2 regions of the Shewanella submarina genome follow, and region 2 is predicted to be linked to the other one. Evidence: predicted binding sites of a transcription regulator. Region 2 holds the regulator's gene; the other holds the start of a gene.

Region 1 (8,611 bases), on a different contig from region 2:
ATGAAACTGCGCAAGCGAGCCGTTGGTGTCGCCCTGGGTGATTACAGCGCCGTACTGACCGCATTACTGCTGGGTATTGCCATTCCGCCTCTGGCTCCATGGTGGGTAATTGTGATCGGTACCCTGTTTGCCATTGTGGTGGTGAAGCACCTTTATGGTGGTCTGGGTAATAACCTGTTTAACCCTGCCATGGCTGGATATGTACTTTTGCTGATCGCCTATCCGGTACAGATGACCACCTGGGTTGCACCGGCCCCGGCGGCGCAATACAGTCCGGACCTGCTGGCCAGTATCAGTCAGATTTTCCTGCCGGGCTCTGGTGATATTAACCTGTTCCGTCTCGGCATTGATGGCACCACTATGGCGACGCCACTGGACACCATGAAAACCGGCCTGTCCATGGGGCTGACCAGCACAGAAGTACTGGCAAAGCCACTATTTGATGAAGGTCTGAGTATTGGTTGGTTCTGGGTGAATATGGCCTATCTGGCCGGTGGTCTGGTGATGCTTAAGCTTGGCGCCATCCGCTGGCAAATCAGTACTGGTATGTTGGCAGCCCTATTCATCTGCTCAGGTATTGGTTTCATGATGAACCCTGATACCCATGGTTCACCTGTGTTCCACCTGTTTTCCGGCGCCACCATGCTGGCAGCCTTTTTCATTGCCACGGATCCTGTCACTGCAGCTACCAGTAACCGCGGACGCCTGATATTCGGCGCGTTAATCGGTGTACTGGTTTATGTTATCCGTCAATACGGCGGTTATCCGGATGCGGTGGCCTTTGCCGTATTGCTGGCTAACCTGTGTGCTCCGCTGATTGACTATTATGTGCGCCCCCGCACCTATGGCCACAGATCCGGCAACTGAGATTACGGAGTAACAAGTGAAAAAATCCATGATTAAAAACGGTTTGCTGCTGGCCTTGTTTGCCCTGCTGTGTACCGCATTGGTTGCTGTGGTGAACGACCTGACCCGTGATCAGATTAAGGCCCAGGAACAGCAGCAATTACTACAGGTTCTGGGACAGATTATTCCCGCCAGTATTCATGACAATGTACTGACCGATAACTGCACCCTGCTGAATGATGAAGAAGCTCTGGGTACAGAAGAGGATATGCCTGCTTTTATTGCTACCAAAGATGGAAAGCCGGTCGCTATCGCGATTGAAACCATAGCGCCTGATGGTTACAGCGGCGCAATTAAGCTGATTGTAGGTATCAACAGCAAAGGTGAGGTATTGGGCGTACGTACTTTGAATCACCAAGAAACACCCGGGCTGGGTGACAAAATTGAGCTTAAAAAGTCCAACTGGGTGCTTGGCTTTAACCATAAAACCATTGAGAGTGCCAATGACAAGCAATGGGGCGTGAAAAAAGATGGCGGCGAGTTTGACCAGTTCACCGGTGCCACAATCACCCCAAGAGCCTATGTCAAAGCGGTGAAAAACACCCTGCTGTATTTCAATGCCAATAAACAACAGATTTTCAGTCAGCCGCTGACCTGTGGAGTATCCCATGAGTAATTACAGAGAGATCGCCTGGCAGGGACTTTGGAAAAACAACCCGGGGCTGGTGCAATTGCTGGGCCTTTGTCCCTTGCTGGCCGTCACGGCCACAGTCACCAACGCTCTGGGGTTGGGCGTCGCTACCATGTTGGTGCTGATCTTCTCCAATATCCTGGTTTCTTTGGTGCGTGATTTTGTCCCCAAAGAGATCCGCATCCCTGTCTTTGTGATGATCATTGCCGCGCTGGTGACTACGGTTCAATTGCTGATCAATGCCTACGCCTATGGCCTGTACCTGTCGCTGGGTATCTTTTTGCCTTTGATTGTGACCAACTGTGTCATCATTGGTCGCGCAGAAGCCTTTGCCTCCCGTAATACTCCGGCCAAAGCCGCTTTTGATGGCTTGATGATGGGCCTGGGCTTTACCGCCGTCCTGGTGGTACTGGGTGCTGTCAGAGAGATCCTGAGTCAGGGTACCCTGTTCGCCGGAGCAGATCAGTTGCTGGGCAGCTGGGCTGCCAATATGACCATACAGGTATGGCATGTGGATACATCATTCCTGTTGGCAATGTTGCCACCGGGTGCCTTCCTCGCAATGGGATTTTTGATTGCATTGAAAAATGTAATTGACACCAAACTACAAGAAAAACAACCAACAGCTGAGCAGCAGGAAATTGCTCGCGCCAGAATCACCAAGGTGAACTGATGAATGCAGAAAAGAGACGCCAGATACTGGAACGTTTAAGGGAAAACAATCCACATCCGGAGACTGAACTGAACTTCTCCAGCCCGTTCGAACTCTTGGTTGCCGTGACCCTGTCGGCTCAGGCAACCGATGTCAGTGTGAACAAGGCGACTGATAAGCTGTTCCCTGTGGCCAATACGCCTCAGGCAATCTGGGATCTCGGAGTGGATGGTCTCAAGGAGTACATCAAGACCATAGGTCTGTTCAACTCCAAGGCTGAAAATGTTAATAAGCTCTGCCGCATCCTGTTGGATAAACACGAGGGCGAAGTGCCGGAAAGCCGTGAGGCTTTGGAGGCTCTACCCGGCGTGGGCCGTAAAACAGCCAATGTTGTGCTCAATACCGCCTTTGGCTGGCCAACGATTGCCGTAGACACTCATATTTTCCGGGTTTCAAATCGTACCAAGTTTGCCATGGGCAAAGATGTGGTGGCGGTAGAGCAGAAGCTGGAAAAGGTGGTTCCCAAAGAGTTTAAGGTAGATGTTCACCACTGGCTTATCCTCCATGGACGCTATACCTGTCTGGCCCGTAAACCCCGCTGTGGAAGCTGTATGATTGAAGATTTGTGTGAGTTCAAAGACAAGGTCTACCCGGAAGAGTAATGCGGTATTCCTGAATTCATCATCCGGTCGCACAGGCCTGGGCTATAAAGTCATTGAGATATTCAATCTTTTGCTCACCTGTGCGAACCCCGACAAATATCTGCTTGGCAATCCCCTGCTCACCAAACCGCAGGCTTTTAATCGCCATGGAGTTTGAATACTCCTCCACCAGCCATCCCGGCAGCGCACATACTCCCCGACCGGCTGCAACCATCTGCAGCATGATTTCCGTAGTCTTAATAATTTTATGTTTCCTGACCGAGCATTTGGCCGGACTGAGAAACTGGCTGAAGATATCCAGACGCTGTGGTTCAACCGGATAACTGAACAGCACCTGATCTGCCAGTTGCTCAGGTAATACCTGCTCTGCTGCTGCCAACGGATGTAAAGCGGACACCACCAGCCTGTGTTCATAGTCAAACACGGGAATATATTCGATTCTAGTGTGATACAGGGGGTCAGGCGTGATCAGCAGGTCGATATCGTAACTCAGCAGTGCGCCCAATGCCCCAAACTGAAACTCCTGTCTGACATCAATATCTATCTCAGGCCAATTATCCAGATAAGGCGCAATCACTTTAAGCAACCACTGATAACAGGGGTGACACTCCATCCCTATTCTCAGCGAGCCCATCTCACCTTTGGCAATCTGGCTGAGCAATAACTCAGTGTGGGAGAACTGTGGCAACACCCGATTGGCCAACGCCAGAATACGCTCACCTGCTGCCGTTAAACGCAAATTGCGCCCCTCTTTCTGCCATATCTCGGTCGACAGCATACCTTCGAGCTTTTTGATGCTGTGACTCAAAGCAGATTGAGACAAACATAGCGCCGCTGCGGCTTTGGTCAACGTGCCATGCTCCTTTATCGCCGTCAGTATTTCCAAATGAATTCGCTCTAACATCCCTGACTCCTGCACTCCACCTCAATCCATGAGCAACATTCATAAGTTGATGCAAACATATCATTGTTTTTCATCAATCAGTTGCCACTAGAATGCATTAAGACATCTAGCCATCTAAATGTCCAATTTTATACAGACTGATTAAGGATTGATGATGACCACAGTACATAACCTCGGCTTTCCCCGTATTGGCGGCAAACGGCAATTAAAATTCGCACTGGAGAAGTTCTGGCAAGGCGACACCGACAGTCAGGTGCTGGAGCAACAAGCACACACCTGTTTTGAAGAAAACCTCAGGCTACAGGCCAATCTTGATTTCCAGCCCGTTGGCGATTTGTCCCTTTATGATCATGTGCTGGACCACTCAGTGATGTTTGGCAATATTCCTGAGCGCTTTGTGTCTGAATCTGATACTGATCTGCAGCGCTATTTCCGAATCGCCAGGGGGCGTTCTCATCAGGACGAAGAACAGCAGCACACCTGCGCAGCCGAAATGACCAAGTGGTTTGATACCAACTACCACTACATAGTGCCTGAGTTCGACAAACAGACTGAGTTTTCACTCAACGATAAACCACTGCTGAAACAGATCCACCAGGCAAGATCCCAGGGCTATACACCCAAACCTGTGCTGATTGGCCCCCTCACCTATCTGCTGCTTGGCAAGCCGAAAGATGAGGTAGACCCACTGTCATTACTGGATAAACTGCTGCCTCAGTATCTACAGTTGCTGATTAATATTGAGCGCTGTGGGGTGGAATGGGTACAGATTGACGAGCCAGCACTGGTTACTGAGTTATCACCCGAATGGCAACAGGCCTATCATGTCGCCTACCAGGCGTTGGCTAAATGCCATATCAGGATTCTGCTGACCACCTACTTTGGCACTTTGCAGCAAAACCTCAAGCTGGCCACCCAACTGCCGGTCGCGGGTTTACATCTGGATGCTGTCCGCGGGCACAGTGAAGTAAAGCAGATACTGGCATGTTTGCCGTCTGACAAAGTACTGTCACTGGGAGTCATTGATGGCCGCAATATCTGGAAAACTGATCTCAGCGCCATTCTGGATTGGCTGGAGCCTGTTGCCCGGGAATTAAAACAGCGTCTTTGGATTGCGCCCAGTTGTTCACTACTGCATGTCCCGGTGGACCTGGATAGCGAGACTCAACTGGATCCGGAAATCAAAAGCTGGCTGGCGTTTGCCACACAAAAGCTGGATGAATTGAAGATTCTTGGAGATGCGATCAACAAAGGACGGGATGCAGTCGCAAGCGAACTGAAGGCCAACCAGCAAGCTGTTGACTCACGACGCCATTCCGAACGTGTGCATAAGGGTCACGTCAAACAGGCTGTCAGCACTGTCACAGATAGGCACCTGAGGCGCCAATCCACATTTGATAAACGAATTCGCCTTCAAAAGCAGGCATTAAACCTGCCTTTGTATCCCACTACGACCATAGGCTCATTCCCACAAACATCGGACATACGTGGGCTGCGTCGCAACTACAAACAAGGCCATTTGTCTTTGGCTGAATACGAGCAGGCCATTAAAGCTGTCATTGCTGACTGTGTTGATAAGCAGGAGCAACTGGGGCTGGATGTGCTGGTTCATGGTGAAGCTGAACGCAACGATATGGTTGAGTATTTTGGTGAGCAGCTCGACGGCTTTACCTTCAGTCAATTTGGCTGGGTGCAGTCCTATGGCTCCCGCTGCGTGAAGCCACCGATTATCTACGGTGATGTGTCAAGGCCCAAGCCAATGACTGTCGATTGGATCACCTATGCCCAATCCCTGACAAATAAGCCACTGAAGGGCATGCTTACCGGCCCTGTCACTATACTTAACTGGTCTTTTGTGCGTGATGATCAACCCAGGTCGGAAACCTGCCGTCAGATAGCCCTCGCCATTCGCGAAGAGGTCACGGAACTTGAGCAGGCAGGTATCGGCATTATCCAGATAGATGAAGCCGCTCTTCGGGAGGGCTTGCCATTGCGCAGAGCTGAGTGGAGTGAGTATCTTAACTGGACCGTCAATGCGTTCCGTCTCTGCGCCAATGGGGTGGATGATGGCACTCAAATTCACACCCATATGTGTTACTCACAGTTTAATGACATTATCGAATCCATCGCGTTACTGGATGCCGATGTCATCAGCATTGAAACCTCACGTTCAGATATGCAGCTGCTGGATGCCTTTAATGACTTCAGTTATCCCAACGAGATAGGTCCGGGCGTATATGACATTCACTCGCCCAACACTCCTGAAGTGGAAAGTATGGTGGACCTGTTACAACAAGCCGCCAAAAGATTGCCCGAAGACAAACTCTGGGTGAATCCAGACTGCGGATTGAAAACCCGTCGCTGGGAAGAGGTGTTACCCGCGTTGAGGAATATGGTGGATGCAGCCAAACAACTGCGCCAGCAAGAAAGCGCCGCAGCATAATGACTGAGTCATTATGCTGGAAGTTGGCTGAATACCTGTAGGCCCCAAAGACAAAAAACCGCTCCTGTGAGCGGTTTTTTAGACTGGAAGGTTTCCAATCAAAACATTGACACGAAAAATGCTGCAAAAATTACTGCAATTACAGCTACGGTACCCAGTGCCATTTTCAATTCTGTTGCCATGCCCAATCATTACTCCCTGTTATAGTGCGTCTTCATTATTACCAGCAGCAATTGTGATTCCCACGATGAACATCTGATTTTGTGACCTGGTTCAGAAAAAGCTGTACTTGTGGCAGCTGCAGGGCTGAAACGACATCAGCGGAAGACAAAACAATGCTCAATCAGGGCATTACCGTAAAGGCTTTGATATACTCGCGCCACTATCAACAAGGAGTGAATTAGCATGTCACAAATCCTGCATACCATGGTGCGAGTTGGCAATCTGGAGCGCAGTATCGCGTTTTACACCCAGGTGCTCGGCATGAAACTACTGCGTCAATCTGAAAACCCTGAGTATAAGTACACCCTGGCGTTCGTTGGTTATGGTGAAGAGTCCACCGGCCAGGCAGTGATTGAACTGACCTATAACTGGGGAACCGAAGAATATGATCTGGGCACAGGCTTTGGCCATATCGCCATTGGAGCAGCAGATATCTATGCTCAGTGCGATGCGATTCGTGCAGCCGGAGGCAAAATCACCCGCGAACCGGGTCCTGTGGCCGGTGGTACCACGGAAATCGCTTTTGTCGAAGATCCTGATGGATACAAGATTGAGCTGATCCAGATGAGCAGCGCAGAAAAAGGCCTGGGATAAACCGGTTTATAGCATGCGCAGTTGGGATAGCCAGCTGCGTTTTTATAACGGAGTTACTGGTAAACCCCTTTTCGTCTGCCATATTTAAAGGAGACTGACGCGTCAGAAACGGTAAAGGAGAAGACAGTATCGAATCACCTGCTGACAATCCTGCACTCTACCTCCCCAAAAATACCAGTATTGCCACTCATATGGTGGCGATAGCTATCCTGTTGAGCTTTTCAGTCTACAGAATTTACTCCGAACTTTATGGCATCGCTTCAGTATTAACTCTTTCAGCCATGGTACTCGCCTGGTCAGCCTGGCTGGAGTGGCGGGACAAACCCAGTCTCAGGATGAAGCAGATTAGCCTGGGTGTGGCCTCTCTTGCCGTCTGCTTCGCCTGCTACACCATGGGTTATAAGGGGATGATCTATATCTTCCCCATCAGCTTTATCTACTTCATGCTGTTCCCCTGGCTGCAGGCACTGATATTCACAGCCTGTTTTTGTGTGGTCGCACTCTATGCCGGAAGCTTTACAGAGCCAATGCCAGTCTGGGCCAGATACAGCTTTGCGGTATTCAACAATCTGATCTTTGCGGCATTGCTGGCACGTGTGGTGGCCAAACAAAAAGCCATGCTGATTGATGTTGCCCAAACCGACGAGTTAACCGGCTGCCTGAACCGCAAGGCCCTTATTCCTGATCTGCAGCAAGCCATCGATGATTTTCATCAAAAAGATAAGCGCAGCGTTATCCTGCTGATTGATATCGACCACTTTAAGTCGATTAATGACACCTATGGTCATCTCTACGGCGATCTGGTGTTACAGAGTTTTGCCCAACATATCAAGCTGCTGCTACCTGAGGACACCCGCGTATATCGATATGGGGGTGAAGAGTTCCTGGTCTTGCTTAATGGCTATAAAATCAACAAGGCGATTGCGTTAGCCAACCCCATGTTGCAGATGATCCTGCCGGGCGATCAACGCTGGCCGCCTTTGAGAGTCACCTGCAGCATAGGGATTGCCGCATTCAGCAAAGGCAATTCACTTGAGTTCTGGCTGAAACACGCAGATGAAGCTCTTTATGAGGCCAAGTCTCAGGGACGTAACCGGGTCAAATTAGCCGATGCATTGAACACTCAACTGGCTTAAATGCCAACAACCCAGTCTCACGCTCCGTATTCAGTGCCCGACCGATTCAAACTCATCATTCCAGCTCAGATAACACAAGTGACTCCCGAGCCCCAACGCTGCAAGCTTGCTTAGCCAGATGCCCTGATTGTCCCTCAGGCTGTCTCCCGGCCCTTTCACTTCAACCCACTCCAATCTGACACCCGTAGATGTATCGCACGCCACCAGCAAATCCGGCATACCCGAGCGCATAAATCTGGGGTCATTGAGGATCAGCCGCATCAGCTCAGTAATTTGTTTGGCTGAAAGAGTATCGAGCAACAAATGGATCAACTCTGGTTTTAGCCACTTCCAGTTTACCCAGGCATTGGCAATGCCCTGTCTGCTATTCAGATGCTGTTCTATCGAGCTGTAATCGCCATCAGATAGCTCTGCAAGCCTTCGGTCAATTAGGCCTTCCCTGCGTGGTTTAAACCCGGGAT
Region 2 (8,611 bases):
CTTGATTGGCAGGTGGCTTTGTCAGCAGATGACGCCAGCGCTAAAGTGCTGATGGATATGAATCTGGTTCCGGCTTTGATGGCGCTGGTGGAGAACGCCTCAGCATCGACTTTGGAGTCCAGAGGCGATGCCAAAGTCAGTGTGACCTTTGAAAGGCATGAGCAGGAACTGTTGGTCCGGGTCAGGGATTATGGTGGTGGCATCGACAGTGAGCTGATGTCACAACTGGGTTCAAGTTTAATCTCCAGCCCCAAAGGGATGGGTATGGCGCTGTTGCTCAGTCATGCCAGCTTTGAGCGTCTTGGGGCATGTTTGACCCTGAGCAACCATCCAGAGGGTGGAAGCGTCGCAGAGGTTCGGCTGCCTCTGATAGCGGAGGCGGCATGAAGCGGATTTTGATTGTTGAAGATGATCATGCGCTGGCCGGAGTATTGTGCCGCCGCCTGAGTAAGCATGGCTTTGACTGCCATCATGTGGACAATCCCAGCGACGCTTTGTTGCAGGCCCGCAAGTTGCTGCCGAGCCATATTTTGCTGGATATGAAGCTTGAGTTCAGTAATGGTCTGAGCCTGATTTCGCCTCTGCGACACTTGCTGCCTAAAGTGACCATGGTTCTGCTGACAGGTTATGCCAGTATTGCTACCGCGGTAGAAGCAATACGGGCGGGGGCCGATAACTACCTTGCCAAGCCGGTGGATACTCAGACTTTGTTGTCGGCGCTGCTGCCGGATGAGTTTGAGCTAACTCAGGAAACGGTGGAGGAGGACGCTCCGCTGAATCCAAAACGACTGGAATGGGAGCACCTGCAACAGGTGCTGCAGGCCAATCAGGGCAATGTGTCGGCGACCGCCAGACAATTGGGTATGCACAGGCGAACACTGCAGCGGAAACTGATGAAAAAGCCTGTGACTGATTGATGCTTAAAAATACAGTCCCGCCAAAGGAATCAGGCTAAGCTTTAAATTCAAGACTCGGTGCACAGGACAAAAGGAGGTGGAGCTTGCGCAACAAGTTACTGTATTTACCCGCTGCTCTGCTGTCAGTCCCACTGTCCGCAGAGCCTGATATCAGCACCTCGCCAGACTTCATCGCCGACGGCGAGAGTATCGATATCAGCCGTGCTCCGGCCGAGTCCAGTGTTGAAACTCTGGAGACAGAGGTGACTCAGATTGCCCAGCCTCTGCCCGCAGAGCTGGACTTTCAGCTATTCTCCAGCAGTTACCGTCATCTGATAGGTAATCAACCCTCAATCTCCTCTCTGGGCGATAAGTTCGGAGGTATTGGCGTATTCCCGGTTGCCAGCTCCTTTGATATGAGTGAGCTGAGCATGTCTATGGGGCTTTGGTCACTGCAGGGGGAAAACCCACTGAGTCTGGATGTGACCTCCAACTATTGGCAGCGTAATTTGCCACTCACTCCCGCAGGGATGGGCTGGGACGGTCAGACAGAGTCGGGTGCTGGTATGGGCCTGGGTATGACAGTCAGGCCGCTTGATGCTTTCGCACTGGAGATCAGCGGCCACAACCTGGTGGGGATTTTGCCTGATTCTCACTGGAGCAATGGTATTACTCAGGAGTGGCGCTGGCGCGGCAGTCGCTACTGGCAGTTAAGTGGTGAATTGGTGCCTGTGAATGGCTGGTCCTTGAGCCTGGGGTACCGTCAGGACACGGCCAATAAAGAGAACCAGTTTTTGTTGGGAACCGGATTTGAGCTGAGTGACAGAGTGCTGCTTGATTTTACCGGGACCATGACCCAGGAGCAGGCACTGGAAGCTATCTTCCGGACTTCAGTCAGTTTTTAAACTCTTTATGCTCAGATACGACAACACCCGGACATACCGGGTGTGTTGCAAGTAATGCTTTTGGCACTCACTTGAGGAGTTGGCTTATTCCAGCTCTTCCCACTCAATGCCCATTTCAGTCATGAGCTTTTTGGCGTCAGAAGGGATGCTGTCGGGTCTGTCTTTGGACAGATCTTCATCATGCGGCAGCGGCTGGCCAGTGTATGCGTGCAGGAAAGCTTCACACAAAAGTTCACTGTTGGTCGCATGACGCAGGTTGTTCACCTGGCGGCGGGTGCGCTCATCAGTCAATATTTTCAGCACTGACAGGGGAATGGATACAGTGATCTTTTTCACCTGTTCATTCTTCTTGCCGTGCTCAGCATAGGGGCTGATATAGTCGCCGTTCCACTCAGTCATTGACTCACCTGTTGATTCTGTAATTCGCTGCTGATTTTAAACACTTACTTTTTACAGTCAAATTATTGCGGTGAAAACGGGATGAATGCAAATAGAATTCTTTATGTTTGGACGTCTAAATGGCTTTATGGCTGTTGACCATAAAGTAATAAATAGGGTAATTTAGACGTCCAGACATCCAGTATGCCAGGTAAACCAGCAGGAGCGAGTGATGACCCAGCGTCGTGTAGCCACAGAAGCAGTCAGGCAAGGAATTGAGAGCGATACCCAATACGGGGCCGTAGTACCTCCCATCTATCTGTCTACCAATTACAGTTTTGATGGCTATACCAATCCCAGAGAGTTCGATTACAGCCGCTCCGGCAACCCTACCCGAAATGTGCTGGGGGAAACGCTGGCGGCATTGGAGCAGGGCAGTACAGGTGTGATTACCAGTACAGGTATGGCGGCTATTACTCTGGTGGTCAACCTGCTTGGTCAGGACGATCTACTGGTGGTTCCCCATGACTGTTACGGTGGCAGTTATCGTCTGTTTACCAACCTGGCCAAAAAAGGTCAGTTTAAACTGCTGGTTGTCGACCAGACAGATGCCGATGCACTGGCGTCTGCCATAGCTCAGAAGCCAGCCCTTATCTGGCTGGAAACCCCATCCAACCCATTGCTGCGCGTTGTGGATGTTAAAGCCATATGCGAGCAGGCCAGAGCGGTTGGCGCCAAAGTCGCCGTTGATAACACCTTCCTTTCTCCGGTATTGCAGCAGCCCCTGACTCTGGGCGCTGATATAGTGATTCACTCCACCACCAAATATATCAATGGCCACAGCGATGTCGTGGGTGGCGCAGTTGTGGCCAAAGACCCACAACTGGGCGAAGACTTGGTATGGTGGGCCAATACACTGGGGTTAACCGGTGGCGCGATGGATGCCTATTTAACGCTGCGCGGGGTGAGAACCCTGGCGGTGCGGATTAAAGAACATCAGCGCAATGCCCAGCTGATAGTTGATGCCCTGTGTGCCAGTGATGTGGTGGCCAGGGTGTATTACCCCGGACTGACTGATCACCCGGGTCATGAGATTGCCAAAGCTCAGCAGCAAGGGTTTGGTGCCATGGTGAGTTTTGAACTCAAGGGCGGCGCCGGAGAAGTGGAAGCCTTTCTGAATCAGCTTAAGCTGTTCTCTTTGGCTGAAAGCCTTGGCGGTGTAGAGAGCCTGGTAGCTGTGCCTGCTACCATGACCCACAGAGCCATGGAGCCGGAGGCGAGACTGGAAGCGGGCGTGAAAGATACCTTGATCCGCCTGTCGGTGGGCATAGAAGATGGTGAAGACCTGCTGGCGGATATTCAGGCAGGTTTGGCAGCAGTCGCAGCAGGGAGATAATCGATGGCACCCAGTCACTTACATAAATTTGGTGGTTCAAGTCTGGCAGATGCGGATTGCTATCGTCGCGTTGCCCATATTCTGCTGACCCATGGCCACAGCGATGATCTCGTAGTGGTATCAGCGGCCGGTAAAACCACTAACTTCCTCTACAAGCTACTGGAGCTGACAGACAGTAATCAGTTATGGCAAGAGGAATTGCAGGTGCTGATCAGCTATCAGCAAAACCTGATTGAACAACTCTTGTCCAGTGATACTGCCAGAGATCTGAGAGAGCGACTCTCCACAGATAAGGCACAGCTTATCAGCCTGCTTGGGCTTGAGGTGCGTAATACCTATGAAGTTAATCAACTGGTCAGCTTTGGCGAGCGCTGGTCAGCCCGTTTGCTGGCGGCTTTGCTGAGAGAGCAGGGTGTCGCTGCCAGTCATGTGGATGCCACCAGTTTGTTGGTCGCCGATGAAGGCGCTGTACCGCAGATCCGCAAAGAGGAATCCCGCAGCCGTATTCAGGCTTGTCTTGTCAATCACGCCAATGAGCGCCTGGTGATCACAGGTTTTATCTGTGCCAATGAAGTGGGTGATACCTTGCTGCTGGGACGCAATGGTTCTGACTTCAGTGCGACTTTAATTGCTGCGCTGGCGGGCATTGAACGCTGTACCATCTGGACCGATGTTGAAGGGGTGTTTAACGCCGACCCCAATAAGATTAATGATGCCACTTTGCTTTCCAGCCTGTCACTGGAAGAGGCTGACAGGCTGGCACGTCTGGGCTCGCCTGTACTGCACAGCCGCACTCTGCAGCCTTTGTTTGATGCCGATGTCAGTCTGGCGGTGCGCTCCAGTTATGCCTCTCACACCGACTTTACCCTGATAGCGCCTCAGTCCTCATCGGCCAGTGCGCCAGTGGTTACCAATCTGCCCCAGGTCGTGCTTATCTCCTTAAAACTATCGGGCAGTGCAGATGAATTGCTGAATGAGTTGAGCAACCAGGGCGTAACGCCGCTGGCCAACTGGAAACAGGGACAGGATGCCTTGTCTCTGGCCTACACCCATGAGTTGGCTGAGCAGGCCATGAGCCTGTTGACCGGTTTGTCTGACAGCTTTGCGGTTCAGCAGGTCAAAGTGTCTGAAGATTACGGGCTGGTGGCCCTGGTGAGCAGTGGTGCCAACCTTTATCGTCGCAGCTTTGCCCGTCTGCTTTCCAGAGGCACTTTGCCTGTTTATCAGGACAGACTGAGTCTGGTTACCCTGGTGCCCAGAAAAGCGGTAAATCTGTTGACCCAGAAAGTCCATCGTCGCTGCGCCGGGCCACGCAAACGTATCGGAGTGGTGTTACTGGGAACCGGCAATATTGGTCAGGCCTGGGTTGATCTGTTCCGCCGTTCGGTAAAACAGTTGAACAGTGAGTTGGAAGCCAGTGTTGAACTGCTGGGGCTGTTGAGTTCACGTAAGGCGCTGATCTCTGATGAAGGCATAGATGTCGATAACTGGCAGCAGGCGTTTGAGCAAAACGCGCAGCCCTGGGGATATCCGGCGTTATTTGAGCAGCTTGGAGCGCTTAAGTGCGATGAGCTGGTGGCGTTGGACATCAGTGCCAGTGCGGGGCTGACTCTGCATTATCCAGAGTTTTTTGCCCGTGGTATCCATATGGTCAGCGCTAATAAGCTGGCTGGTTCAGGACCATTGGCTTTCTATCGTGACCTTAAGCGTCAGTTGGGATTCCGTCGTCTGTTCTGGCGCTACAACGCCAGCTGTGGTGCGGGGCTACCGGTACAGCATGCACTGAATGATCTGCATAACAGTGGCGACAGAGTAGAGGCTATTGGCGGTATCTTCTCCGGAACCCTGTGCTGGCTGTTTGAGCAATACGATGGCAGTAAACCGTTTGGTGAGCTGGTGCTGGAAGCCAAAGGCCTGGGTATTACCGAGCCGGATCCAAGGGATGATCTTTCAGGTCGGGATATGCAGCGTAAACTGCTTATTCTGGCCCGGGAGATTGGCCTTGAACTGGAACTGGAGGATATCGAGCTGGACTCTCTGGTGCCGGACAATCTGGCGCAGGTGTCTCTGGATGAGTTCCTGGGTCGTATTGATGAGCTGGATCAGCCTCTGGCGGAAGCACTGGACGAGGCCAAAGCTGAAGGTAAGGTCATCCGTTACGTGGCTCAGCTGGATCAGCAGGATGGCAAACTCAAGGCCAGGGTCGCACTGGAGCTGGTGGCTACCGACCATCCTTATGCCAACCTGACGCCGGGGGACAATGTATTTGTGATCCGTTCAGCTTTCTACCAGAACAACCCTTTGATCATCCGTGGTCCCGGTGCAGGACGCGAAGTGACAGCCGCTGCCGTGCAGTCAGATCTGGCTCATATCTGCCGGGATCTGCTGCAGGAGCAGTAATCTGCTCAGGGAATTTCATTAAAGAGTGCTTCGGCACTCTTTTTTGTTGCCTGTTCACTGGCACAGTGTGAGCAAAATTGAAGAGGTATGTGAGCAGTTTTAACTTGACTTCAAATTCACTTGTTCTAGTATGTGGACATTTAGACGTCTAAACACCTAAACGTCTGGTCGTAATCAGAGGGACAGAGGACAGTTACATGGCATTTCATCACGCACAATTCTCGCAGTCGTTGAACCAGAGCTTGGCGGAGCTCAATGGTGGCATCAACGTGTCTTTTGAGTTCTTTCCTCCTTCGACTCCGGAAATGGAAAAGCTGCTGTGGAGCTCTATTCGTCGTCTGGAGCCTCTGAATCCCAAGTTTGTGTCGGTAACCTATGGTGCCAATTCCGGTGTCCGTGACAGAACCCATAGCGTGATTGACCGCATTCAGAATGAAACCAACCTGGTGGCTGCACCGCATCTGACGCTGGTGGATGCCGAAGAGGCTGAACTGCGGGATCTGGCCAAGCAGTACTGGGAAAATGGCGTGCGCAGTATTGTCGCGCTGCGTGGTGACTTGCCTGACGGTTCACTCAAGCCAACCCGGTTTGCGGCTGATCTGGTCGGTTTGCTGAAATCTGTAGCCGATTTCGATATCTCGGTGGCGGCTTATCCTGAGGTGCACCCTGAGGCTGCCAATGCTCAGGCGGATCTGATTAACCTCAAGCGCAAGATAGATGCCGGCGCCAACCGTGCCATCACTCAGTTCTTTTTCGATGTGGAGTCCTACCTGAGATTCCGTGACCGCTGTGTCGCGGCAGGCATTGATGTGGAGATAGTGCCTGGCATTCTGCCCGTGACCAACTTTACCCAGCTTAAGCGCTTCGCGGGCATGACCAATGTGTCTCTGCCGTCCTGGTTGCACAAGCAGTTTGATGGCCTGGAGGATGATCCTTCTACCCGTCAGTTGGTGGGCGCCAATGTGGCCATTGATATGGTGAAAGTACTGTCCCGTGAAGGGGTGAAGGATTTCCACTTCTATACCCTTAACCGGGCTGAGCTGACCTATGCCATTTGTCATACTCTGGGCGTTCGCCCACAGGTGGCATCGGCGTCATAGTCGCCGGTAACGGCAAAACCTTGTCTCGCTCAACCCAATGAAAAACCGGCAAATGCCGGTTTTTTTGGTTTTTAAAGCAGAGTCATTTATCGCATAAAGCTATAACAAATTAATCTCTCTTAACTTAAGGCTATAGCTGGGGAAAAGTTCTGGTCACTGACAGTTTTTGTTCGGTAGACTCAGAGACATAGATCACACCGTCAGGTTCCCTCCTATGATGACCGCCGACCGTTTACTGCATAAAGCTTATACAACCAGCAAGACTTGGGGATACGTTACCATTGTTTTGGGCATATTGGCCCTGGCTCTGCCTTTGGCCATGGGGCTGGCTGTCGCGGCGCTGTTTGCCATCGCGTTGGTGGCCGTTGGGGTCGTCCAGCTGCTGGCTGCCTGGCCCGGTGAGGGCAGGGGCTTGAGCTTCAGATTGGTGTGGGCGGTACTGACTCTGGTTGCCGGTCTGTATATGTTGATTAATCCCGGCGTGAGCCTGGCAACATTGACCTTGTTCCTCGGCAGTTATTTTCTGGTGGATGGCATTGCCAACATACTGGCTGCTTTCCAGCTCAAGCCAAGACATGGTTGGGGATATGTGGCCATGGGAGGCCTGTCTTCATTGATATTGGCACTGATTATTCTGGTGCGGTGGCCTGTATCGTCAGAGTTTGTGATTGGCATTTTAATCGGTATTAAGCTGCTGATATTGGGGATCACCATGGTGGCGCTGGCGAAAACCGCTGAAAAGCAGTTGTCGCAGCTCCAGCCTGAGCCTCAGGAGAAAGAGGTTAACCCACAAGACTGATTTTGCTGCGCCGGGAGGCGCGGATACACCCTGCGGGGTTCCGGCCTATGGAAGTACCACCTGATTGTTGTCGGTGGTTGGGCGAATAATATGGGTCAGTACCGGAGATATGGCTCCTGGCTGGCTGGGCTTCTACAGATATTCGACTCGTTTAACCATGACCACAACTGACAACAAACTTGGACTGGGGGCACTGTGTGCCCTCGTTGTAGGCTCTATTATCGGTGCCGGTGTATTCAGCCTGCCACAGAATATGGCGGCGGTTGCCAGCCCCTTGGCTGTGATGATTGGCTGGACCATTACCGGTACAGGCATGATCTTTCTGGCACTGACCTTTCAGCGTCTTTGCCTGGATAAACCCGAGATAAACACAGGGGTATTTGGCTATGCCAAGGCCGGTTTTGGTGATCTCGTTGGTTTCTTCTCCTGCTGGGGATACTGGCTTAGTGCAGTGCTGGCCAATGTTTCCTATCTGGTGATTATCTTCAGTACCCTGGGGCTGTTTTTTGACACGCCCCAACATGAGGTATTTGGCCAGGGCAATACCCTGGTGTCGGCGCTGCTGGCTTCCGGCTTTGTGTGGATGATCCACTTCCTGCTGCTGCGCGGCGTACAGACCGCAGCCATCATCAACGCTGTGACCACGATTGCCAAACTTATCCCCCTGTTTGTTTTTATCGTGGTGGCTGCTGTCGCCTTTAAACTCAGTACCTTTACCCTGGACTTCTCCGTTGTGA

Evidence for each region. The regulator MetJ, encoded in region 2, represses methionine synthesis genes. The targets are predictions, from matches to a motif close to TAGACGTCTAGACGTCTA.
Region 1: metE (5-methyltetrahydropteroyltriglutamate--homocysteine S-methyltransferase) is a predicted target of MetJ. The motif match lies at 3,863-3,880, and genes of this name have one in related genera.

Annotation. Positions count from the first base shown of each region.
Region 1 is NZ_JBHRTD010000008.1:7,059-15,669, forward strand. It holds gene rsxD (electron transport complex subunit RsxD) at 1-867, shown strand, start outside; gene rsxG (electron transport complex subunit RsxG) at 884-1,522, shown strand; gene ACFOE0_RS08115 (electron transport complex subunit E) at 1,515-2,210, shown strand; gene nth (endonuclease III) at 2,210-2,851, shown strand; gene ACFOE0_RS08125 (LysR family transcriptional regulator) at 2,871-3,755, opposite strand; gene metE (5-methyltetrahydropteroyltriglutamate--homocysteine S-methyltransferase) at 3,910-6,198, shown strand; gene gloA (lactoylglutathione lyase) at 6,604-7,014, shown strand; gene ACFOE0_RS08140 (GGDEF domain-containing protein) at 7,227-8,150, shown strand; gene ACFOE0_RS08145 (VRR-NUC domain-containing protein) at 8,181-8,611, opposite strand, start outside.
Region 2 is NZ_JBHRTD010000018.1:193,989-202,599, forward strand. It holds gene ACFOE0_RS17965 (sensor histidine kinase) at 1-387, shown strand, start outside; gene ACFOE0_RS17970 (response regulator transcription factor) at 384-917, shown strand; gene ACFOE0_RS17975 (hypothetical protein) at 1,001-1,801, shown strand; gene metJ (met regulon transcriptional regulator MetJ) at 1,886-2,200, opposite strand; gene metB (cystathionine gamma-synthase) at 2,412-3,575, shown strand; gene ACFOE0_RS17990 (bifunctional aspartate kinase/homoserine dehydrogenase II) at 3,579-5,975, shown strand; gene metF (methylenetetrahydrofolate reductase) at 6,173-7,075, shown strand; gene ACFOE0_RS18000 (HdeD family acid-resistance protein) at 7,290-7,874, shown strand; gene ACFOE0_RS18005 (basic amino acid/polyamine antiporter) at 7,984-8,611, shown strand, end outside.